2 regions of the Pelomicrobium sp. P1 genome follow, and region 2 is predicted to be linked to the other one. Evidence: riboswitches for the same ligand, from Rfam matches in the RefSeq annotation. Region 2 holds a riboswitch; the other holds the start of a gene.
The links. A riboswitch is a leader RNA that binds a small molecule or an ion and turns the genes downstream of it on or off. The one in region 2 is predicted to bind fluoride.

Region 1: linked by a shared signal. The riboswitch ahead of crcB (fluoride efflux transporter CrcB) and the one ahead of crcB (fluoride efflux transporter CrcB) in region 2 are both predicted to bind fluoride.

What each region holds. Positions count from the first base shown of each region.
Region 1 is NZ_JBRBEM010000003.1:120,960-132,662, forward strand. Features, by position in the region: gene ACUVYZ_RS04260 (ABC transporter ATP-binding protein) at 1-333, shown strand, start outside; gene ACUVYZ_RS04265 (ABC transporter permease) at 323-1,276, shown strand; gene ACUVYZ_RS04270 (tetratricopeptide repeat protein) at 1,419-1,757, opposite strand; gene ACUVYZ_RS04275 (potassium transporter Kup) at 1,767-3,686, opposite strand; gene ACUVYZ_RS04280 (RidA family protein) at 3,840-4,223, shown strand; gene recG (ATP-dependent DNA helicase RecG) at 4,279-6,378, shown strand; gene ACUVYZ_RS04290 (class I SAM-dependent rRNA methyltransferase) at 6,383-7,585, shown strand; gene gor (glutathione-disulfide reductase) at 7,611-8,990, shown strand; gene ACUVYZ_RS04300 (DUF190 domain-containing protein) at 9,034-9,396, opposite strand; gene crcB (fluoride efflux transporter CrcB) at 9,437-9,823, opposite strand; fluoride riboswitch at 9,925-9,987, opposite strand; gene dmeF (CDF family Co(II)/Ni(II) efflux transporter DmeF) at 10,067-11,029, opposite strand; gene ACUVYZ_RS04315 (Fur family transcriptional regulator) at 11,189-11,656, shown strand.
Region 2 is NZ_JBRBEM010000001.1:279,601-291,303, forward strand. Features, by position in the region: gene ACUVYZ_RS01380 (DUF7482 domain-containing protein) at 1-273, shown strand, start outside; gene ACUVYZ_RS01385 (heavy-metal-associated domain-containing protein) at 304-633, shown strand; gene ACUVYZ_RS01390 (transporter) at 611-1,531, shown strand; gene ACUVYZ_RS01395 (NHL repeat-containing protein) at 1,551-2,531, shown strand; gene ACUVYZ_RS01400 (heavy metal-responsive transcriptional regulator) at 2,808-3,350, shown strand; gene ACUVYZ_RS01405 (glutaredoxin domain-containing protein) at 3,364-3,672, shown strand; gene ACUVYZ_RS01410 (cytochrome c biogenesis CcdA family protein) at 3,662-4,357, shown strand; fluoride riboswitch at 4,446-4,519, shown strand; gene crcB (fluoride efflux transporter CrcB) at 4,622-5,008, shown strand; gene ACUVYZ_RS01420 (DUF190 domain-containing protein) at 5,028-5,396, shown strand; gene ACUVYZ_RS01425 (cation:proton antiporter) at 5,393-6,478, shown strand; gene ACUVYZ_RS01430 (universal stress protein) at 6,475-6,891, shown strand; gene ACUVYZ_RS01435 (HAD family hydrolase) at 6,907-7,374, shown strand; gene ACUVYZ_RS01440 (HEAT repeat domain-containing protein) at 7,515-7,883, shown strand; gene ACUVYZ_RS01445 (MFS transporter) at 7,935-9,179, shown strand; gene ACUVYZ_RS01450 (putative sulfate/molybdate transporter) at 9,232-10,410, shown strand; gene ACUVYZ_RS01455 (hypothetical protein) at 10,400-11,014, opposite strand; partial or broken gene ACUVYZ_RS01460 (MerR family DNA-binding protein) at 11,195-11,473, shown strand; gene ACUVYZ_RS01465 (P-II family nitrogen regulator) at 11,532-11,703, opposite strand, start outside.

The DNA of each region.
Region 1 (11,703 bases), on a different contig from region 2:
TCCCGGGGCCGCATGCGCTTGACCGGCAGCGTGGAAGAGTTGGCGCGCCAGGTGCTCGGGACCGCCTGGCGGGTGCGGCTGGAAGCCGGGCCAGCGCCCTCGGACCCGGAGGGGGCGCAGCTTCGCCGGGCGCTGGAAGAAGTGCCTGGGGTGCGCTCGGTACAGCCGGAGGGACCGGGGCGCTGGCGGGTGGACGCAGAACGGGATCTCCGGGCGGAGCTCGCCCGGGCGGCGGTTGAGGCCGGCGCCCGGCTCACCGGCCTCGCCCAGGAGCGCCCCGGGCTGGACGAGGTATACACGCGCTATTTCCAGGAGGCGGCCTATGAAGCGTGAGGGTTCCCCCTGGACGGGAGTGACGGCGGTGTGGGCGAAGGAGCTGGCCGACCATCTTTCCTCCACCCGCATGCGGGTGCTGGAGATGCTGGTGCTGATCGCCGCGGTGGGGGCGGTGTACGTGGCGGGGCAGCAACTGCGCGCCACGGTCATGCAGGATCCGTTCGCCTTCCTGCGGCTGTTCACCGCTGCCCGCTCGCCGCTTCCCTCCTTCGTCGCCTTTCTCGGGTTCTTTGTGCCCCTGGTGGCCATCGCCCTGGGCTTCGACGCGGTGAACGGGGAGTACAACCGGCGCACCCTGAGCCGCATCCTCTCCCAGCCTATCTACCGGGACGCGCTCCTCCTGGGCAAGTTCCTCGCCGCACTCTCTACTCTGGCGGTGCTGCTCGCCGCCCTGTGGCTGGTCACCACGGGGCTGGGGATCCTGTTCCTGGGGCTGCCGCCGGGGCCGGAGGAAGTGGCGCGGGGATTGCTCTTTCTCCTGGCCACTCTGTTCTACGGGGGCGTATGGCTGGCGCTCGCAATGTGCTTGTCGGTCGTGTTCCGCCAGCCCCAGGGAGCGGTGCTGACGGCCCTCGGGGTGTGGATCTTCTTCGCGGTGCTCTGGCCCATGCTCACCCAGTTCCTGGTCCAGGGGGCCCAAGCGGTGGCCACCGGCGTGGCCCGGGATCCCCTGGCCCAGATGAGCTTGGCCCTGGCGCTGGCCCGCGTCTCGCCCAACGCCCTGTACAGCGACGCGGTGCAGGCGCTGCTGCAGCCGGAGGTGCGCACCCTGGGACCCGTGTTCCTGGCCCAACTGGACGGCATGATCATCGGCCGGCCGCTGCCCCTCGCGGAAAGCCTGGCCCTGGTGTGGCCGGCCTTGACCACCCTGGTGGCGGGCACCCTGCTCCTCTTCGCCGTGGCCTACGCGCTGTTCCAGCGCAAGGAGGTCCGCGCCTGAGGGCTGCCGGTGCCCATGGTCTGAAAAAAATCCTCTAGTGAGCCACGGATGAACACGAATTTGCACAGATGACTTCGTTTTTTATTCTTCGTGAACATTCGCGCCCATTCGTGGCTGCAGGGTTGGGTCTTTCTCTTCAACATCACTGCCCCGGCGTGTGGAGCTGTTTCTCGATGCGGCGGGCGAACACGGCCATCTCCTTGGCTGCCTGCTTGTCGCCCTTTTTCTCCGCCACCTGGATTCCCTGGCGGTAGGCGTCCAGGGCTTCCTCAGGCCGCCCCGCCTCGGCGAGGGCCTTGCCGAGGAGCTTCCACGCCGCCGAGTAGTTCCTGTCCAGCTCCAAGGCCCGCCGCAGATGGGCGATGGCGGTGGCCGCATCCCCCTGCTTCAGGTACTCGTTTCCGAGGCTGAAGCGCAGGAGCGCCGACTCCTTGCCGGAGGCCAAGAGCTTTTCCAGGTTCGCGAGGACAGCGCTCGCCATGGAGATGCCTTACAGCTCGATCTGGGTGCCCAGCTCCACCACCCGGTTGCTGGGAAGGCGGAAGTAAGCGGTGACGCTGCCGGCGTTGCGCGCCATGGTGGCGAATAGGCGCTCGCGCCACAAGGCCATGCCTTCCAAGGCCAGGGACGGGATCAGCGTCTCGCGGCTCAAGAAGTACGAGGTCTCCAGCAGCGGGAACTCCAGGCCATGAGGCCGCAGCCGATCGAGCGCCGCCGGAATGTCGGGCTGGTCCACGAAGCCATAGCGGACCATGACCCGGTAGAACTCCTCACCGAGGGCCTGCAGCTCCACGCGCCGCTCCTCGGGGACCCGCGGCACGGGTTCGGTCACCACCGTGAGGAAGACCACGCGCTCGTGCAACACCTTGTTGTGGGCCAGGTTGTGCAGCAGGGCATGGGGCACCGTGTCCGGTTTGCTGGTGAGGAACACCGCCGTTCCCGGTACCCGCTGGGGCGGATTGAGCTTGAGGCTTTCGAGCATCGGCTGCAGTCGAATGTCCCGGCTGCGCAGCCGTTCGAACACGAGCTGGCGTCCACGGTACCAGGTGGAAAAGAGGGTGAAGAGTACTACCCCCACGATCACTGGGAACCAGCCCCCCTGGAACAGCTTGAGGGCGTTGGCGCTGAAGAAAGCCAGGTCCACAGCCAGGAGCAGTCCTGCCAAGACACCGGCGACCCAGCGGCTCCAGCGCCACAGGCGGCGCAGCACCACGTAGAGCAGGAGGGAGTCGATGGCCATGGTGGCGGTGACGGCGATGCCGTAGGCTGCCGCCAGGTGGCTGGAGGAATGAAACCCGAGCACCAGCGCCACCACGGCGGCAAGCAGCGCCCAGTTCACCCAGGGCATGTAGATCTGGCCCATTTCCCGCTCGGAAGTATGGGTTACCTCCAGGCGGGGGCAATACCCCAGCTGAATGGCCTGGTGGGTGAGGGAAAAGGCGCCGGAGATCACGGCTTGGGAGGCGATCACGGTGGCGGCGGTGGCGAGGGCCACGAGGGGATAAAGCGCCCATCCGGGCGCGAGGAGGTAAAAGGGGTTGCGCGCCGCTTCGGCCTGGGTGAGCAGCAGCGCGCCCTGGCCGTAGTAGTTGAGCAGCAGCGCAGGGAGCACGAAACCGACCCACGCCAGGCGGATCGGGCGCTTGCCGAAATGGCCCATATCGGCGTAGAGGGCTTCGGCCCCCGTGATCGCCAACACCACGGCGCCGAGCGCGAGGTAGGCCTGCCAGCGGTTCTCGGCGAAGAACGCCACCGCGTACCAGGGATTCAAGGCGTTGAGCACTTGCGGCACCTGGACGATTTTTGCCAGACCCAGCAGGGCGAGCGTGGCGAACCAGACCATCATCACTGGGCCGAACAGGACACCGACGCCGGCTGTGCCGCGGCGCTGAAGCATGAAGAGCACTACCAGCACCGCCACGGCCACGGGCTCCACCACGGGGTCCAGATGGGGAGTGGCCACCGCCAGCCCTTCCACTGCCGAGAGCACCGAGATGGCAGGGGTGATCATGGCGTCGCCGTAAAACAGGGCTGCGCCGAACAGACCCAGGGCCACCAAGATCCGCCGGCGCCTAGGCTCGTCCCCCAGGGCCTTCACCACGAGGGCGGTCAGCGCCATGATGCCCCCCTCGCCCTGGTTGTCCATGCGCATCATGAGCACCACGTACTTGAGCGTCACGACGATGATGAGCGACCAGAAGATGAGCGAGAGGATGCCCAGCACATTGGCAGGGTTGACGGGCAGCGGGTGCAGGCCGTTGAAGACCTCCCGCATGGTGTACAGGGGGCTGGTGCCGATGTCGCCGTAGACGACGCCCACGGCGGCCACCGCCAGCGCTGCGACCCGACGATGATAAGCCGCCGCCGCGGAGGCCACAGGATGGCTTTGGGCTTCGCGGGTACCGGACATGAAGGTGCAATATAGCGGCAATACGCCCGCGTCGCCATTGTGGCGGGCAGAGGGCCCTATCGGGGCGAGCAGTACCGTGGCTAAGGTTCCCCAAAGCCCTGCGGTGGCCTACCATTACGGCCGTTGCCTCTCATCCCTTCGCTAGGAGCCGCCATGAGCCGCATTCCCGTCTCTACCGAAGACGCCCCCAAGGCGATCGGCACCTATTCCCAGGCGATCCGCGCCGGAGAGACCGTGTACCTTTCCGGCCAGATCGGGCTCGATCCCAAGACCATGGCCCTGGTCCCGGAGCCGGACGGACAGATCCACCAGGTGTTCAGAAACCTGCAGGCGGTGGCCCAGGCGGCGGGCGGCACCCTAGATCAGGTGGTGAAGCTCACTGTCTATCTCACCGACCTCGCCCACTTCGGGCGGGTGAACGAGATCATGGCTACCTACTTCCGCGAGCCGTATCCGGCCCGGGCCGCGGTGGGCGTAGCAGCGCTCCCCCGGGGCGCCCTGGTGGAGATGGAGGCGATCCTGGTGCTCGGGGCGTAAGTCCTCGGCGTTTATCGCCGTGAGGCGCGGGGTGGCAGAAGCCGGCAGACTTCGAATGGACACCGGTCCACCGGGGACGCCGGACGGCGGTGAAGGCGCGGCGCCCACGCCGGCGCCCGGCGCTTCTCACCCCGTCTTCGCGGAACTCAGCCCAGCCATCGCCGGGCGGCTCGCCCGCCTGGGAATCCAGACGCCCTTCGACCTGGCGCTGCACCTGCCCCTGCGCTACGAGGACGAGACTCGCATTGTCCCCATCGCCGAAGCCCGGGACGGCGCGCCGGTCCAGGTGGAGGGGGTGGTGGTGAGTAACGAGATCGTCTACCGGCCCCGGCGCCAATTGGTGGTGCGCGTCTCCGACGGCAGCGGCGAGCTCACCGTGCGTTATCTCCACTTCTATCCCAACCAGGTCCGTGCCCTGGCGGTGGGAAAGCGGCTGCGGCTGCATGGGGAGCTGCGGTCCGGGTTTCTCGCGCCGGAAATGGTGCATCCGCGGGCGCGGGTGGTGGCTCCCGGCGAGCCCCTGCCCACTACCCTCACCCCGGTCTACCCCACCACGGCGGGACTGACTCAACCGGTGTTGCGGCGGCTGATCGGGCGCTGCCTGGCGGAGTTGGCCTTCTCCGACACCCTGCCGCCTTCCCTCAAGGCGGCCCACCGGCTCCCGGACTTCGAAGCGAGCGTGCGTTTCCTCCACGCCCCGCCCCCCGGCGCCGACGAGGGGGCCCTCGCCGAGCGCACCCACCCGGCGTGGCGGCGGATCAAGTTCGACGAGCTGCTGGCCCAGCAGTTGTCCATGCGCTTGCATTACCGCGAGCGGCGCGCCCGGGTCGCGCCCCGGCTTCCGGCCCGGGGCACCCTGACCCGGCGGCTGATCGAGTCCCTGCCCTTTCGCCTCACCCGGGCCCAGGAGACTGCGTTCGCCGAGATCAGCCGGGACATGGGGGAGGCGCACCCCATGCAGCGGCTCCTCCAGGGGGACGTGGGCAGCGGCAAGACCATCGTCGCCGCGCTGGCGGCGCTCCAAGCGGCGGAGAGCGGCCACCAGACCGCCGTCATGGCCCCCACCGAGATCCTGGCGGAACAGCACTACCGCAAGTTCGCCCAATGGCTGGAACCGCTGGGAGTGAAGGTGGTGTGGCTCGCGGGCGGCCAGAAGAAGCGGGCGCGGGACGAAACCCTCGCGCAGGTGGCCGAGGGGAAAGCCCTGGTGGCGGTGGGCACCCACGCCCTGTTCCAGGAGGAAGTGCGGTTCCAGCGCCTGGGGCTCGCGGTGATCGACGAGCAGCACCGCTTCGGGGTGCACCAGCGCCTGGCCCTGCGCTTGAAAGGCGACCACCCCCACCAGCTCATGATGAGCGCCACCCCCATCCCCCGGACCCTGGCCATGAGCTACTACGCCGACCTGGACGTGTCGGTGATCGCCGAGCTGCCGCCGGGGCGCGCCCCGGTGGCCACACGCTTGGTGGCGGACACCCGGCGCGACGAAGTGATCGCCCGGGTGCGGGCCGACTGCCTCGCGGGGCGACAGGCCTACTGGGTATGCCCCCTGATCGAAGAGTCGGAGGCGCTGCAGTTGAAGACCGCCCTGGAGACCTTCGAGCGCCTGAAGAGCACTTTCCCGGAGCTCAAGGTGGGCCTGGTCCACGGGCGGCTCAAGCCCGAGGACAAGGCGCGGGTGATGGAGGCCTTTCAGCGGGGTGAGATCCAGCTCCTCGTGGCCACTACCGTGATCGAGGTGGGAGTGGACGTGCCCAACGCCTCCCTCATGGTGATCGACCATGCCGAGCGCCTGGGGTTGTCCCAGCTCCACCAGTTACGGGGGCGGGTAGGCCGGGGGGCGGAGAAGAGCGCGTGCATCCTCCTGTACGGCACGCCCCTCTCCGGGGCGGCTCGGGAGCGGCTGCGGGTCATGTATCAGGTGAGCGACGGTTTCGAGATCGCCCGCCACGACCTGCGGCTACGGGGGCCGGGGGAATTCCTGGGGGCGCGCCAGAGCGGCGTGCCGCTGCTGCGCTTCGCCGACCTGGAGCGGGACCAGGATCTGCTGGAGGCGGCGCGGGAGGCGGCCAGGGAGATGCTGGAGCGCTTTCCCGACCACGCCCGCCGGCATCTGGAACGCTGGATGGGCCTGCGCCATCACTATCTCAAGGTGTAGCCCCGTGGAACGCACCCCCGCGGGCCGGGTGATCGTGAAACCCGGCCGGGAAAAATCTCTCCTGCGCCGCCATCCCTGGGTGTTCTCGGGGGCCATCGCGCGGGTGGAAGCTAACCCCGGCGCCGGGGAGACGGTGGAAATACGCTCGGCCGACGGCGCTTTTCTCGGCTGGGGAGCGTTCAGCCCCTTGTCCCAGATCCGGCTGCGGATCTGGTCCTTCGACCGGGAGGAGCCCATTGACGCCGGTTTTTTCCGCCGCCGGCTCTCTGCGGCCCTCGCCCTGCGCCGGGATCTCGTGCCGGCGGAGGAAACCAACGCTTTGCGGCTCGTGCACGGCGAGTCCGACGGCCTGCCGGGGGTGGTGGTGGACCGCTACGGGGACACCCTGGTCCTGCAACTCGGAAGTTGCGGGGCGGAGGCGTGGCGCGAGTGCCTGGCCGAACAGCTCGTCGCCTTGACGGGGGCGGCGCGGGTGTTCGAGCGCTCCGACGGGGAGGTCCGCGCCCTGGAGGGGCTCGCGCCCCGGGTGGGCCCCCTGCGGGGCGGCGAGCCGCCGGTGCCCGTCCTCATCCGGGAGCACGGGCTCGCCTACCGGGTGGACGTGCGCCGCGGCCACAAGACGGGCTTCTACCTGGACCAGCGGGTCAATCGGGTGCGGGTCGCGCGCCATGCGAGCGGGCGCCGGGTGCTGAACGGCTTCTGCTATACCGGCGCCTTCACCGTGGCGGCCCTCGCGGCCGGCGCCGAGACGGTGCTGTCCATCGATTCCTCGGCGGAGGCGCTGGCGCAGGCGCAGGCGCACGTGGCGCTGAACGGCTTGGACGCAATACGGTGCGAGTGGTGGGACGCGGACATGTTCCAGGCGCTGCGGCGGCTGCGGGACGAGAGCCGCCGTTTCGACCTGATCGTCCTGGATCCGCCCAAGTTCGCCCCCACGGCCGCCCAGGCGCCCCAGGCGGCCCGGGGCTACAAGGACCTCAACTGGCTCGCCTTTCGCTTGCTCGCCCCGGGGGGACTGCTCGCCACCTTTTCCTGCTCGGGCGGGGTGGACGAGGCCCTGTTCCAGAAGATCGTGGCCGGCGCGGCCCTGGACGCGGGGGTGGAAGCGTGCATCGTGGAGCGCTACGCAGCGGCCCCCGACCACCCGGTGGCCCTCAACTTTCCCGAAGGCGCTTATTTGAAGGGCCTGCTGTGCAGAATCGGTTGACCCCAAGGCGAAGAGGAGACCGGAATTGACGCGCTTCGACTACGATTTGTTCGTCATCGGTGCCGGCTCGGGCGGCGTGCGGGCGGCCCGCGTGGCGGCGGGCTACGGCGCCCGGGTGGCCATCGCCGAGGAACGCTTCCTCGGCGGCACCTGCGTGAATGTCGGATGCATACCGAAGAAGCTCTTCTCCTACGCCGCCCACTTCCGCGAGGACTTCGAGGACGCGGAGGGCTTCGGCTGGAAGGCGGGTCGCCTTCGCTTCGACTGGACGCAGCTCAGACAAAACAAAGATCGGGAGATCGCCCGGCTGAACGGCGTCTACGAGCGGCTGCTGGAAGCGTCCGGGGTGACGCTGCTGCGCGGCCGCGCCCGGGTGCTGGGTCCCCATCGGGTCCGGGTGGGGGAGAGGAACTATACCGCCGGCCACCTCCTGGTGGCCACCGGCGCCCGCGCCGTGGTGCCGCCGATCCCGGGGGCGGAGCTCGGCATCACCTCCGATGCGGCGTTCTTCCTGGAGGCTCTGCCGAAGCGGGCGCTGGTGGTGGGAGGCGGCTACATCGCGGTGGAGTTCGCCTCCATCTTTAACGGCCTGGGGGTCGAGACCACCCTCGCCTACCGGGGCCCCCACCTGCTGCGGGGTTTCGACGATGAGGTGCGTCAGTTTCTCGCCGGCGAGATGGAGAAAAAGGGAGTCCGCATCCTGTTCAACACCCGGGTGCTGGCCCTCAGGGCCGGCGCCGGTGGCCGTCGCGAGGTCTGCTTTGGCGACGGCAGGGAGGAAGCTTTCGATCTGGTGATGTTCGCCACGGGGCGGGCGCCTTCGAGCCGCGGCTTCGGCCTGGAAGAGACCGGGGTGAAACTCGCGGAAAACGGTGCCATCGTGGTGGACGAGGCGTTCCGCAGCTCGGTGCCCTCCATCTATGCCCTGGGCGACGTCATCGACCGGCTGAAACTCACGCCGGTAGCGATCCACGAGGCCATGGCCTTCGCCCAGACCCGCTTCGGCGCAAGCCCCAAGCCCATGGACTACGAGAACGTGCCGACCGCGGTGTTCAGCCATCCCAACGTGGGCGCGGTGGGCCTTACGGAAGCGCGAGCGCGGGAGCGTTATTCCCGGGTGGATGTCTATACGACCGCCTTCCGGCCCCTCAAGCTCAGCCTCACGCCGCGCGAGGAGCGCACCTTCATGAAGCTGGTGGTGGACGGCGCCACCGACCGGGTGCTGGGGGTGCACATGGTGGGGCCCGAGGCGGGGGAGGTGGTGCAGGGGTTCGCGGTGGCCCTCCAGGTCGGCGCCACCAAGGCCCAGTTCGACGCCACCGTCGGCATTCACCCCACGCTGGCCGAGGAGTTCGTCACGATGCGCGAGAGAAAGCCCGAGCCTGGGGCGGTGGGCTTGGCATGACAACGGGTTGGTCGTGGTCGCCGCGGGCGCGCGTGCGACGTGTTCACGGGTTCTCCGGATCCACGGCCGTGCCGGGCGGATCGTCCGCGTCCGGGTTGAGCACGCCGAAGCGCGCCGGGATATGGGCGTAGAAGACCCGGATCTTCTCCCGCTCGACGAGCTCCAGCAGCCGCCTGGCTTCCTCGGGCGTGACGATGAACTCCACCTCCACGGTGAGGGTTCCGGCCAGCTCGAAGAAGTGGTTTTCGTAGAGCACGTGGTGCCGTCCGAAGCCTGCCATGGCCCGGAACGCCGAGCCGCCGCGGATACCCATCCGGTTGGCTTGCTCCAGCAGCCACTCCCAGAGAAGAGCGTGGCGGTGGCGTGCGTTCTCGTGCACGTAGAAGCGGAGGAAAGCGCCTTCCATGGCTTCGGTCTCCTGTCGATGAGGCCCGCTCAAAGCCCTGCTAGCCTCGTATGAGCCATTTCACTGTGCCGATCCCCAGGGCGGTGAGGGCGAGCGAGCCCAGCAGATGTCCGCCCGCCGCAGCGAGCGCCCAGGCAAGCTGTCCTCGTCCGAGCAGAGTGACGACCTCGGCGGAAAAAGTCGAAAACGTGGTGAGCCCCCCCAGGAAGCCCGTGATGACGAAGAGGCGCGCCTCCGGAGGCAAGCCCGATTTGAAGGAAAAGTAGGCGATCGCCATGCCCACGAAGTAGCCGCCCAGCAGGTTTGCCGCGAGCGTTCCGAGCGGAATGGCCGGGAAGAGCGGATTCAGGACGACGCCAAGCCACCAGCGCAGGCATGCGCCCAAGCCTGCGCCGAGAAACACGCTAAGAAGCGAATACATTGCCATTCCGTTCCTTTCTGGAGCATTTTTCTTGGAACGGAGAAGGAGGCGAGAGAAAAGCGGGAATTGACCACCTGCGCGCCCACCTTCCCCGGATCCGGGCAATCTGCAAGGCAGGCATCATCAGCCACGCGGGCGGTTAAAGGAGGAATGCCATCTCCTCTGCGCATTCTAAATGCCCGTTGCCGCGAAGTCCACCTTGTGCGCCAGCGTTCTTTCGCCACTGAGGCCAACGCCGACCGCGTCCGCCTACGACTGCTTGCGGCAGCGCGGACAGGGATTGACCTCGATCGATACGTGCCCCAGCTCGGGACAATGCCTGAGCCGCTCGCGGTACTCGTCCGGTGTCTTGGGCGTGTGGGTCACCAGCGAGACGATGCAGGCGTACTGGGTACGGCCGACGCGCCACACGTGGAGGTCTGAGATCGTCGCCTCGCCGTCGCCTTCGATGAGCCGGCGCACCCGCTCGACCACGGGGTGATCCATCTCCCGGTCGAGGAGCACCTTGGACGAATCTCGGATCAGTGCGTAGGCCCAGGCCGCAATCACCGTCGCACCGACGATGCCCATGACCGGATCGAGCCAGTTCCAGCCCGCCAGCCGCCCGCCCAGCAGGGCGGCGATGGCGAGTATCGAGGTGAGCGCGTCTGCGACCACGTGGAGGTAGGCCGAGCGCAGGTTGAGATCGGCGTGGTGACGGTCCCCGTGGGCGTGGAGAGGGTCATAGGAGGCATCGTCGCCGGAATGCGGGTGATGGTGGTGATCCCTCAGCAGCCAGGCGCACAGGAGATTGACCGCAAGCCCCAGGGTGGCGACGAGGAGGGCCTGCTCGTAGTCGATGGGTAGCGGTCGAAAGAGTCGGGTCGCCGACTCCGCCGCCACGTAAAGGGCGACCACGGCTAAGAAGACTGCGCTGGCGAAGGCGGCCAGCACCTCGATTTTCCACGTGCCGAAGGCGAAACGCGCATCGTGCGCGAGCCGGCGGGCGAGGACGTACGCCATCCCCGAGACGCCGAGGGCGACGGCGTGGGTGCTCATGTGCCAGCCATCGGCCAGCAAAGCCATAGAGTTGAAGAGCCACCCGGCCGCGATCTCGATCGCCATCATGGCGCTGGTCAACGCCACCACCCGCCAAGTATTGCGCTCGCCGGCCCGGTTGCCGTGGTCGAACACGTGTTCGTGCCGCCACTGAGTGAGATCAAGAGGATGCATGCGGATCCAGGGGTGCTTCGATGCCGAGCGGGACGAAGCGGTATTTTAAAGCCTAGGCCATCGGCCGGTCGAACGGAGCAGTCGCGGCTTCGGGACTAGCGCCCTCGGATTGCATGCAACTGCGTTGCGAAAAATGGCTGCGTGCAGTATAGTAAAGCCATGGTTCAGACCCGTTTGCGTCGCGCCGCGGCGGGCGCATCGCCGCCCGGTCGCTGGGAGTCCGCCGCCGAGGCGTTGATCCTGAAACGCGCGCAGCGGGCCACGTCGGCGCGCGTGCGGGTGCTGGGCGTGCTGCTTGCCGCGGGTCGGCCTTTGACCCATCACCAGGTGCAGGAGGCGCTCAAAGGCCGCGTGCGGGTGGACCGGGTGACGGTGTACCGGGTCCTGGAATGGCTGGTGGGCCAGGAACTCGCCCACCGGATCGTCGGCGACGACCGGGTGTGGCGCTACAAGGCCCAGGCGGATCGCGACGGGCACGCCCACTTCAAATGCAACCGCTGCGGCGCGGTGTTCTGCCTGGAAAACACCAGCACGGCTTACGCCCTGGCGCTGCCCCCCGGCTACCGCTCCCAGGCGGTGGAGCTCACGATCCGAGGGCTCTGCGCCGGCTGCGCCGGCGGTCAGTGAAGGCGACTGCGCCGGCGGGCGGCGAGGGGGCCGGCCCTGTCGGCGCT
Region 2 (11,703 bases):
ATGCTCGCCAAGGTTTACGTGTTCAAGAACGGCGTTTCCGGCGACGGACCTTTCGACTTCCAGGCCGACGTGTTCGACCGTCCGCCCCACGCCGACGGCTACAGCCCCCTGAGAGCGCTCCATCTCGTGAGCTGGAAGGATGAGCGTTCGGCTCGGCTGCTCACCAGCGCCGCCGAAGTGGAGCAGGCGGCGTCCCGCGGCGAAATCGCGGTGGAGAGGACCGGCGTCGTCATCAACATGCCGCTCCTCACCTGGCCGGGCGGCCGGCGGTGAAAGGAATGATTGGATAGGAGGAACACGGCAATGAGGAAGATGCTGACCGTCCTGGCATTTGCGCTGGGGCTGCTGTGGATCGCTTCAACGGCGCTGGCGGCTGGGCCGAGTTACCGGCTCCAGGTGGACGGGCTGGCGTGCCCGTTCTGCGCCTACGGGATCGAGAAGAAGCTGCGCACCCTCGACGGGGTCGACAAGGTCAAGGTGGATCTCGATAGCGGGCAGGTGGTGGTCACCATGAAGGACGGCGCGGCCCTCGCCGAGCCCACCGCCCAGCAGGCGGTGAAGGACGCCGGTTTTACCTTGCGCGCTTTCGAGCAGATTCCTGGAGGATCCAATGGCGGTGAACCGCGGAAATAGCCAGGCAAGGCCGTTGAAGGGGCTCCTGGCGCTCGGGCTCGGGATCGCGAGCGGCCACGTCTTTGGCGCCCCGATCACCTTCAATACCGCGCTGCCGGTCGCCAAAGGCGATTTCGTTTTCCGCGAACTCATCGTGGTGGGCCGGTCGGGGGACGATCCGAGCGGCGCCGGCCGGGACTTCCGGGGCACGGCGGCCGTCACGGCGCTCGGGTACGGCGCGACCGGCGATCTGGCCCTCTTCGGCGTGCTGCCGTACGCGGACAACAAGCTCGAGCTCGGCAGCGGCGGACAGCGGGTCACGCGGGAGGCGAGCGGTTTCGGCGATCTCAGCCTCTTCGGCCGCTATACCGTGGTTCGTCGGGACGACCCTGGACGCACCGTCCGCATCGCCCCGTTTGCCGGGGTCAAGGCCCCTACCGGAGGCGACGACAAGCGCGACGCTCTGGGGCGGCTCCCGCCCGATGTGCAGCCGGGTTCCGGCTCCTGGGACGCGTTCGCGGGCGTGGTGGCCACGTACCAGACGCTGGATTTCCAGATCGACAGCCAGGTGAGCTACGCGATGAACGGCGAGGCGAACGGATTCGAGGCGGGCGATGCGGCACGATTCGACGCCTCGCTCCAGTACCGGCTCTGGCCGCGGGCGCTCGCCGCCGGCGTGCCGGCGTTCGTATACGGGGTGATCGAGGTCAACCTGATCCATCGGGGCAAGAACCGCGCCGGCGGCGTGGCCGATCCCGACTCGGGCGGAACCACGCTGTTCCTGACACCCGGCCTCCAGTACGTGACCAAGCGCTGGATCTTCGGAGCGGGCGTGCAGCTTCCGGTGGTGCAGGATCTCCGCGGGACGGCGCTGGAGACGGACTACGTGCTGCATGCCGGGTTCCGCTTCAATTACTGACTCTCGCGGTGGGGAGCGCATGACGCTCGCCGTAATCGGCAAGTACGCGGGATGGACGATTCTCGTCCTGGCCTCGCTTGCCGCGCTCGGCGGCTTCGCTTTCATCCCGTCCGCCAAAGAGCCCGCCTACGCGTTCGTCAAAGCCTGGGGCGAAAAAGGCGACGGTCCCGGCCAGTTCGACGATCCGACGGGCATCGCCGTGGCGGGCGGGGAGGTGTTCGTGGCGGATTCCCGCAACGGGCGTATCCAGGTGTTCGACTTCGATGGCAATTTCAAGCGTCAGTTCGGCCGCACCGGCGAGGGCACGGGCGAACTGGGTCGCCCCATGAACCTCTACGTTCGCGACGGCGAGCTCTACGTGCCCGAGTACTTCAACGATCGCATCCAGGTATTCGCCCTCGACGGCACGCCGAAGCGCGCGTTCGGCCGGCCAGGAAGCGGGCCGGGCGAGTTCAACGCGCCCGGGGGCGTCGCGGTGGCCGGCAACGGCGACGTCTTCGTCGCGGACTTCTACAATCATCGGATCCAGCGTCTCAAAGGCGACGGCACGTTTATTCGCCAGTGGGGAACGACCGGAAAGCCGGGAATTTGGGCGGGCGAGTTTGTCTATCCCACCGACGTGGCGCTGGCGCCGGACGGGACGCTCTTCGTCGCCGACGGCTACGCGGACCGGGTGCAGGCGTTCGCGCCCGACGGGCGTTTCCTGCGCAAGTGGGGCGGTCCCTTCGCGATGAACGTCCACGGGCCGTTCAACGGCTGGTTCGCCACCGTGACCGGCATCGCCGTCGGGCCGGACGGCGGCGTGTTCGTCGCCGACTTCTACAACGACCGGGTCCAGAAGTTCGCGCCGGACGGCACCTTCCTGACCACCTTCGGCAAACGGGGCAGTGGCCCGGGACAGTTTCGGCATGCGATCGCGGTGGCGGTTGCCGAAGATGGAACGGTGTTCGTGGCGGATTTCCTCAATAGCAGGATCCAGAAATGGCGGCCCGGGCGTTGAGGGGATCTGGCCGGGCGGAAACGCGGGCTATTGCATGCCGGCTCATCGCCGGTGAATCCTGCATGGTGATTCTCGATCGCAGTAGAACATCCCCCCGGCCGTGCCGTGATCGTGGTCACCCGCGCGGAGGCCCTTGCCGGAAGCTCGGACCAGAGCCCGTGCTTGATGGGCGGCTCGGGCCGTGACGGGACTCGGCTGGCGCGAGCGCAGGGAGTACGCCGACCTTTGAAGGATGACGCAGGTCTAACCAATACGGAAAGCAAGCGAGCATCGCGCATGTCACGCAAGAAGGCGACAGGGTCGCAACGCCCGTCGAGGTCAGGAAAGCCGGGCCCTGATGCGGAGGTGGTGTCGGGCGCGTCATCCTTGTGCAGGCACGATACGCTGACCATTGGCCAGGTGGCGAGCCGGGCCGAGGTCGGCATCGACACGATCCGCTACTACGAAAAGGAAGGGCTGCTCGCGCCGGTTCGCAAGAGCCCGGCGGGTTATCGCCTTTATACGCCGGAGGCGGTACGGCGGCTTGGGTTTGTCAGGCACGCGCAGCAGTGCGGCTTTTCCCTCGCCGAGATTCGCGAGCTGCTGGAGCTGAAGACCCACGACGATGCCTGCTGCAACGACGTGCGCAGCGTTGTGATTCAAAAGAAGCTGCAGGTAGAGGGCAAGATCAAGGCGCTCAGGGCCATGTCCCAGGCGCTCAGCGGCCTGATCGACATCTGCGACGGTGGAGCCAGGCCGCTGGACGAATGCCCGATTCTCGATGCGCTTGAAAGCAGCGTGGCGAACGAGGGACAACGGAACCGTTCACGCAAGACCTGACCTTCCCAGCGCGATGATTAAGGTGGAGGTTTTTACAACGCCCGGCTGCGACAAATGTGCGCGGGCTCGCGAGACGCTCAAGTCCATCGCCGAGGGTTTCGGCCGGGACAAGGTGAGCTGGCGGGAGGTGGACGTTCTGGAGGAAATGGACTACGCGGTGGAGCTGGGCGTGACCAGCCCGCCGGCGATCGCCATCGACGGGGCGCTGGTTTTCCCGGTGCTGCCCAGCGCCCAGCGGTTCGGGCGGGAGTTGCGCGAGCGGCTCGAGCGCATGGCCGGTGCGGATGGGGCCGGTCCCCGGAGAGAACGCGATGGACGTTGAGTCGCTGCGCCAGACGCTCGAGCAGGCTAGCCTCGCTTCGCTGGCCGCCGGCTTCGTGATTGGGTTCCTGTTCAGCTTCAACCCGGTGGCGCTTGCGGCGATCCCGGTGTCGCTGGCGTATGTCACCAAGGCTCATGCGCCCGGTCGGGCGTTTCTCTATGGCGGGATGTTCGTTCTCGGGATGGTGATCACCCATGCCCTGCTCGGGTTGAGCGCGGGGCTCGGCGGAAACGGCCTGCAGCGGCTCATGGGTCGCGAGTGGGGACTGGTGCTGGGACCGCTCTTGATCGTGCTGGGCCTCGCGTGGCCCGGCTGGCTGAAACTTCCGCTTCCCACGCTCCGGCTGCGCGCCAGGCCCGCGGCGACCGCGTGGGGCGCTTTTTCGCTGGGCGTGCCGTTTTCCGTGGCCATCTGCCCCTTCTGCACGCCCGCCCTCGTGATCCTGCTCGGCATCGTCGCCGGGATCGGCTCGCCCCTGTTCGGCACCGTCTTGCTCCTCGCCTTTGCCCTCGGCCGCGTGGTGCCGATTATTCTCAGCGCGGCGGCGGTAGGGTGGCTGGAGAGCCTGAAAGGCTTGCGCACGCGTCAGAAGGCCTTCGAAATCGCCGGAGGCGTGATTCTGATCGCCTCCGGCCTCTACCTACTCAACTCATATTTCATCGTCGTGCCCGGCCTCACAGGCTGAAGGAGAAGGCATCCGGGATCACGATCGACCTGCGGCTGCGCAAACGCCCGCGGCCCTGTTGCTGCGGGACCGACTACAAGCGTATACTTTATGTTAAGGAGATGGCATTCCTCCCTTAACCGCCTGGCCTACCTCCGGCCGGCTGATGATGCCTACGGTTGTTTCCGGGAGCGTTCGGGACGCGTAGGCTCATCTGAAATCTCCGACGTTTCGGCCCGCGCCCAGCGCTCCGGTTCACCAAGAACCCAACAAGAAAGGAGCGCGATGGGTACCTCTGGCTTTGCCGCCATCAGCTTGGGCGCCACTCTCGGGGCGATGTTGCGCTGGTGGCTGGGCCATCGACTAAACCCCGTTTTTCCTACCCTTCCTCTCGGCACCTTGGCTGCCAACCTGCTTGCCGGCTTCCTGATCGGCGTGGCTGTTGCCTTCTTCAATAAGCATCCGGGCCTGCCACCGGAGACGCGGCTCATGACCATGACCGGTTTTCTGGGCGGTTTGAGCACTTTTTCCACCTTTTCCGCCGAGATCGTATCCCTGATCGCTCGCGGCGAATATCTCTGGGCGCTCGGAGCGATAGGCCTGCACTTGTTCGGCGCGCTGCTGCTCACAGGGCTGGGAATTTTGAGTGTGCAGCTCATATCGAGCGCATGATTCGATGGAAGGGGACACCATGGAAGGCGCTTTTCTCCGCTTCTACGTGCACGAGAACGCACGCCACCGCCACACCCTCCTGTGGGAATGGCTGCTGGAGCAGGCCAACCGCATGGGCATCCGCGGCGGCTCGGCATTCCGCGCCATGGCCGGATTCGGGCGGCACCACGTGCTGCACGAGAACCACTTCTTCGAGCTGGCCGGCACCCTTACCGTGGAGGTGGAGTTCATCGTCACGCCGGAGGAAGCCAGGCGGCTGCTGGAACGGGTCGAGCGGGAGAAAATTCGGGTTTTCTACGCCCACATCCCGGCCCGCTTCGGCGTGCTCAACCCGGACGAGGGCGATCCGCCGTCTGTGGCGGAGGAGCCGCAAGGAGTGAGACTATGACCGAAACCTGGACGCTGGCGGCTTTGTGGCTCGGGTTGGCGCTCGCGGCGAGCCTTCTTTCCATCTGGCTGCGCGTTGCGACCGCCCTGTCCGAAATCGTAGTAGGCACCATCGCCCAGCTCTTCATCGGCGCCGCGGCTGGCACCGCAGCCTTGGGGGCGGATGCCTCGTGGATCAAGTTCCTTTCCGGTACCGGAGCCATCGTGCTCACCTTTCTCGCGGGCGCAGAGCTCGATCCCGAGGTCTTTAGGCTTAAATGGAAGGAGGCGGCCGCTGTCGGTCTAGCAAGCTTTTTTGTCCCTTTTTTGGGCTGCGCTGCCGCCGCCCGATGGCTTCTGGGCTGGGATCCGTGGGCAAGCTGGCTCGCCGGCATCGCCATGTCCACGACCTCGGTGGCCGTGGTCTATGCCGTAATGCTGGAGTTCGGCTTCAACATGACTGATTATGGCAAGACGGTACTCGCTTTCCGGCGCTATGGCAACCGGCCCTCGGAGCTGGAGGCGAAGTTTCTGCTTTTCTTCTTGTTCGGCATGGGAGCGCTCGCCGTTTGGGCCGATAGCGAGGCAGTGCTCCCCGCCTACTTGATCGGCATGGTGTTGGCGGGCACCGTGGGCAGGGATCATGCCTTGGTGCGGCGCCTGCGCACGCTCACTTTCGGTTTGCTCACCCCATTCTATTTTATTCGTGCCGGCTCTTTCGTCTCGTTGCCAGCGCTGATGGCTGCCCCGGGAGCGTTTCTTTTGTTGCTGTTCGTGAAGATGGGGACCAAGTTTATCGGCGTGTTCCCGGTAACCAAGGCTTACGGTGCACCGGGGAAGGAGGCGACCTACACCACGCTGCTTATGTCGACAGGGCTCACCTTCGGCACCATCTCGGCGCTGTTCGGATTATCGCGCCAGATCATCGACCAGGCGCAGTACTCGGCCTTGGTGGCCGCGGTCATCGGCAGTGCTGTGATCCCGACCCTGATCGCCAACGCCTTCTTCTTTCCGCATCACCATCTGCACCTGAAAAAGGAAGTTAGTTCCCAGGAGGACACAACCGTGGCTGGCACGAAGGCAAAATTGGAGGCAAAAACATGATCAAGAAAATCTTGTTGGCCTACGATGGTTCCGAGCCTTCCACCAAGGCGTTCGCCATGGCGGCTGAGCTGGCGAGCCGCTATCAAGCCGAGCTCTGCGTATTGACGGTCGCCCAAGTGCCGGAATTCGGCGAGGACGTGGAAACTGAAGCAGTCATCGAGCATTCGCGCGACTACCATCAGAGCCTGCTCGATAAGCTCAAGCAGCAGATCGATCGACAGGGGATCATGGCGTCGCTGCAGATCGCGGTCGGACATCCGGCGCAACAAATCCTCGAATACGCCGGGCGGCAGGCCGTGGATCTGATCGTCCTTGGTCACCGTGGCCGGGGTGCGTTCGACCGGTGGCGGCTGGGCTCGGTTACCCACCGGGTGATCAGCTACGCGGAGTGCGCCGTCCTGGTGGTGCGCTGAGGAAAGACTTTTGCTGTGTTGAGAGTTGACATCCCCGATTTCGCCACGGTAGAGCTCATGCATCTCGTTTTGGATTACAACGGCACGCTGGCCCTCGACGGCGAGCTTTTGCCGGATGTGCGCGAGCGTCTGCAGCGGCTGTCCGCTGCGCTCAGCATCCACGTGGTGACCGGCGACACCTTCGGCACGGCCCGCGCACGCCTGGCGGGGCTTCCGTGTCAATTGTCGATCCTGCCGCAGCGGGGCCAGGCCGAAGCGAAACGAGTCTACGTGGAGCATCTCGGCGCCGGTTGCGCCTGCATCGGCAACGGCCGCAACGATCATCTGATGTTGAAGGCTGCAGCGCTGGCAATCGCTGTTGTGCAGCAGGAAGGCGCTTGGGGAGATACCCTGACGAGCGCGCAGGTCATCGTGCGGGATATTCGCGACGCCTTGGATCTACTTCTTTATCCTCAGCGACTGGTAGCCACCTTGCGAGGCTGAGCCGGTGGGTTTGGACACTTCCTCTATTTGGGGTGAGGGGAAGACGCCTCTCGCCAGCCGCACGTGATCGTAGAGGCCGGGAGACTGGACTGGAGCACGTGGAACGACAACCCTGTTTTTGCCTCGAATGCTTCGCTCTGATGCCGGCCGAAGCGCGGGTCTGTCCCCACTGCGGAGAGGATCAAGAGCGACTGAAGGAAAGGGACTACCGCGCGAGGCTCCTGCACGCCTTACGACACCCGTTGTCGGAGGTGCGCATGCGTGCGATCATCGCCCTCGGCTGGCAGGGCGAGCCGGACGCGGCCTCGGCCCTGGTGGACTGTGCCTTGCGCCATCCGGTGGACGTGGTTGAGGGGTTAGAGATCGTCCGGAGCCTGGCACGGATAGAGGGCCGGCACCCCGGAGTGGGGGCGCTTGAGCGCTTGCTCGAATTGCATCCCGCCCATGCGGTCCGCGCGGCGGCATTGCGGGCTTTGGGAGGAGAAGCGCCCGATACGGAATCCAAATAAAATAAAGGAACAGGGATCTCCATGGAATCTGCGCAACAAGAAAAACCACCCATGAAAGCCGCTGCACCCGTTCGAAGCATTGCCAGCTCTGCCGGCCCTGGCATTCCGCCCGCCATCTGGGCGCTCGGCTTCGTCAGCCTCCTCATGGACATCTCCTCGGAGATGATCCACAGCCTGCTGCCGGTCTTCCTGGTGACGGCCGTGGGTGCCAGCGCCGTCGTGGTCGGGCTGATCGAGGGGCTGGGGGAAGCGACCGCCCTGATCGTGAAGGTGTTCTCGGGGACGCTTTCCGACTACTGGGGAAAGCGCAAGCCCCTGACCCTCCTGGGCTACGGGTTGGGAGCGCTTTCCAAACCCTTGTTCGCCCTGGCGACGAGCGCCGGCCTGGTCCTCGTCGCGCGGCTCATGGACCGGGTGGGCAAGGGCATCCGCGGAGCGCCGCGAGATGCGCTGGTGGCGGACATCGCGCCCCCCGAAGTGCGCGGGGCGGCCTTTGGTCTGCGCCAATCCCTCGACACGGTGGGGGCCTTTCTCGGGCCCCTGCTCGCCATGGGGTTGATGCTGCTGTGGGCGAACGATTTCCGGGCCGTGTTCTGGGTGGCCGTCATCCCCGGGTTTCTGGCGGTGGCGCTCCTCTTCTTCGGCGTGCGGGAGCCGGAACGGCAGGCGGGGCAGGGGATCGTCCATCCGATCCGCCGGGAGAGCCTGCGCCGGCTGTCGGCCGCCTACTGGTGGGTGGTGGCGATCGGCGCCGTGTTCACCCTGGCGCGCTTTTCCGAGGCGTTTCTCATCCTGCGCGCCCAGCAGGGAGGATTGCCCGTGGCCCTCGCGCCCCTGGTGCTGATCGGCATGAACGTGGTCTATGCGGCTTCGGCCTATCCCTTCGGCAGGCTTTCCGACCGGATGAGCCACACCCGACTGCTGGTACTGGGGCTTTCCATCCTGATCGGCGCGGACCTCTCGCTGGCGTATAGCCACCACTGGGGCTGGGTAGGGACCGGCATCGCTTTGTGGGGCTTGCACATGGGCATCACCCAGGGGCTCTTGGCGACCATGGTGGCCGACGCCGCGCCGGCGGAATTGAGGGGCACCGCCTACGGCTTCTTCAATCTGATGAGCGGCCTCGCCATGCTCCTCGCCAGCGCTTTGGCGGGGCTGCTGTGGGACCGGTTCGGAGCTTCGTTCACGTTTATCGCGGGGGCCGCTTTCAGCGCCCTCGCCCTGACGATCCTCCTGGTCCGGGGCAGGCGTCCGACGGCCCGAAACGGGGACGCCTTCCGCGATTCCCCTGTTTGACCGGATGCACCGTCCTCGAGCGGTTCGGGAACGAGCCGGTTAAAATCTCTGCATGAAACCCATCGAGAAGTCCGACTCCGCCTCCGCGCCGGAAGCTGTCCGGGGCAACCGCTTCGACCGCCTGGAATGGGCCGGGGCGTTCGGGGATCTCGGGACGCTGATCCCCTTCGTCGTCGCCTACATCGGCGTCCTGAAGATGGATCCTCTTGGAATACTCCTCGGGTTCGGGATTCCGATGCTGGTGTGCGGCGCCTACTATCGCACCCCGTTCCCGGTGCAGCCCATGAAGGCGGTGGGGGCCATCGCCACGGCCCAGGCGGCCCAGACCTTCGTCGTTACGCCCGCGGCGGTGTACGGCGCATCCCTGGTCACGGGGCTCGTCTGGCTCGCTCTCGGGCTTACCGGTGCCGCCGACCGGGTGGCGCGCCTGGTGGCTCGGCCGGTAGTGGTCGGGATTGTTCTTGGCCTGGGCATGAGCTTCATGCTGCAGGGCGCCAAATGGATGTCGAAGGGATGGCTCCTGAGCGCTTTCGGGCTGGCGGGGACCGTGCTGCTGCTCACCAACCGCACGTTTCCCGCCATGTTCGCGCTGCTCCTGTTCGGGTTCGGCGCGGGCGCAGTGCAGAGCCCGGAGCTTATCGGAAGCCTGGTGGAGGCGCGGCTCGAGCTGCGACTGCCCTCGTTCGCCCTTTCCGGCCTGACGCTGGACGCCTTCCTGATCGGCGCCGTGTTCCTGGCGCTGCCTCAGGTTCCCCTCACCCTGGGCAACGCCATCATTGCCATCACCGAGGAGAACAACCGCCTGTTCCCCGACCGCAAGGTCTCCGAGCGCACGGTGGCCACTTCCACCGGCGTGCTCAACCTGTTCGGCGCTACAGTGGGCGGTGTGCCCATGTGCCACGGCGCGGGCGGAATGGCCGGGCACGTGCGCTTCGGCGCCCGCACCGGCGGCGCCCTCATCATCCTCGGCGCCCTTCTCACGGTGCTCGGGTTGTTTTTCAGCGGCTCGGTGGAGGCCCTGTTCCGCCTGCTGCCGCAGCCGATCCTCGGCGTGATCCTGTTCCTCACCGGCGCCCAGCTCGCCCTCGGGGCGTGCGAATTCAGCCGCGACAAGCGGGAGCGGTTCATCACCCTGGTGACGGCGGGGCTCGCGGTGTGGAACGTGGGGCTCGCTTTCGTTGCCGGCATGGCCGCCCACGCTATCCACCGCCGCGGGTGGCTCAGGCTATGAGGAGCTTCCTCGCTCCACTGCGGCTGCTGCAGGTGGGTTGATCGAGGACACGGTTGTGGGCACATCGGTTGCCGACAGGAGCCACAGCGCGTTGGCGACCACCAGCAGCGACGCGCCCACCAGCGACGGCGATGGTCATGAGCAGATTCATGTCCGGTCGCAGCTGCCTCGCGGCGTGCCACGCTTTGACGATCACGTAGCGTCCGCCAAGCAGGATCGCCAGCGCGTAGGCGGCCATCACCGGAAGTGGCGTTGCGTTGGCCTCGTGGCCGCCGGGCAGCCGCAAGGCCTCGTGGAGCCCGCCCGCCCACAAGATGTCCAGCACGAAGCCCGCCGCCGTAGCGATCCCGCTCAATGCGGTGAGCCACGCCTGTGCGGAGTGGCGTCGGGTGTCAAAGCCCGCCGGTGGTGCGCCAGGGGACAGGCGCTCGGCGCGCATCCCGGTCCGCGCAACGGCCTCGAGGATGACCCGATCCGGCACCTGGGATGCGCTCTCCGCCACGGTCATGCGCCAGTTGATCACGTCGAAGGCGAGCCGGTCCGCGCCGCCGACTACCGGACCGACAGCGGCCTGCAACGCCTGGACTTCGTCAGCGCAGTCCAACCCCTGGACCCGGAACGTGCGTCCGGGTGCGGGCTCGGGGTGGCCGCCTGTTCCGGCCGTTACGATTTGGCAGCGGTCGGTACCGCAGCTTTGCGGTCCGCGGACCTCTGGCGGATCCGGGAGTCTCGTGCCGAGCCTCTGGTGTGGCATTCGACCCCCGGGCGCCGGCCGGGAACTTTGTTCATCCGCCACAGCCGGGAGCTGGGATTCCCGTTGCCGGCGATCCGCGAGCTGCTGCGGCTTGCCGATCACCCCGAGCAAACGTGCACTGTTGCCGACCGCATCGCGCGGGAGCAGTTGGAGCAGGTGGAGCGCCGTATCGGGCGGCTGGTTGCGCTCCGGGAGGAACTGAACCGTATGATCGCCCAATGCGCCGGCGGCCAGGTGGCCGATTGCCGCGTGATCGAAGTGTTGGCCGATCACCATCAGTGCTTGCACTCGGACCATTGCGCCAGTTGAACACCGCCCCGGGCGTGTGGCGCTCCTTCCCGATGCCAGGCGGGCAAGGTGCGATGGCTTAAACGCGCGCGCCGCTGATACGCACGGCTTGCTCCACCGCGCTCACCAGGACCCAGCCCGCCTCCTGCTGCCCGGTTCGCCCGTACTTTTCGATGAGATCAACGATGGCCGAGGCGTCGTCGTCCCTGCACAGAAGCTCAAGCTTGGCCTCGCGGATGACCGACCGCGCC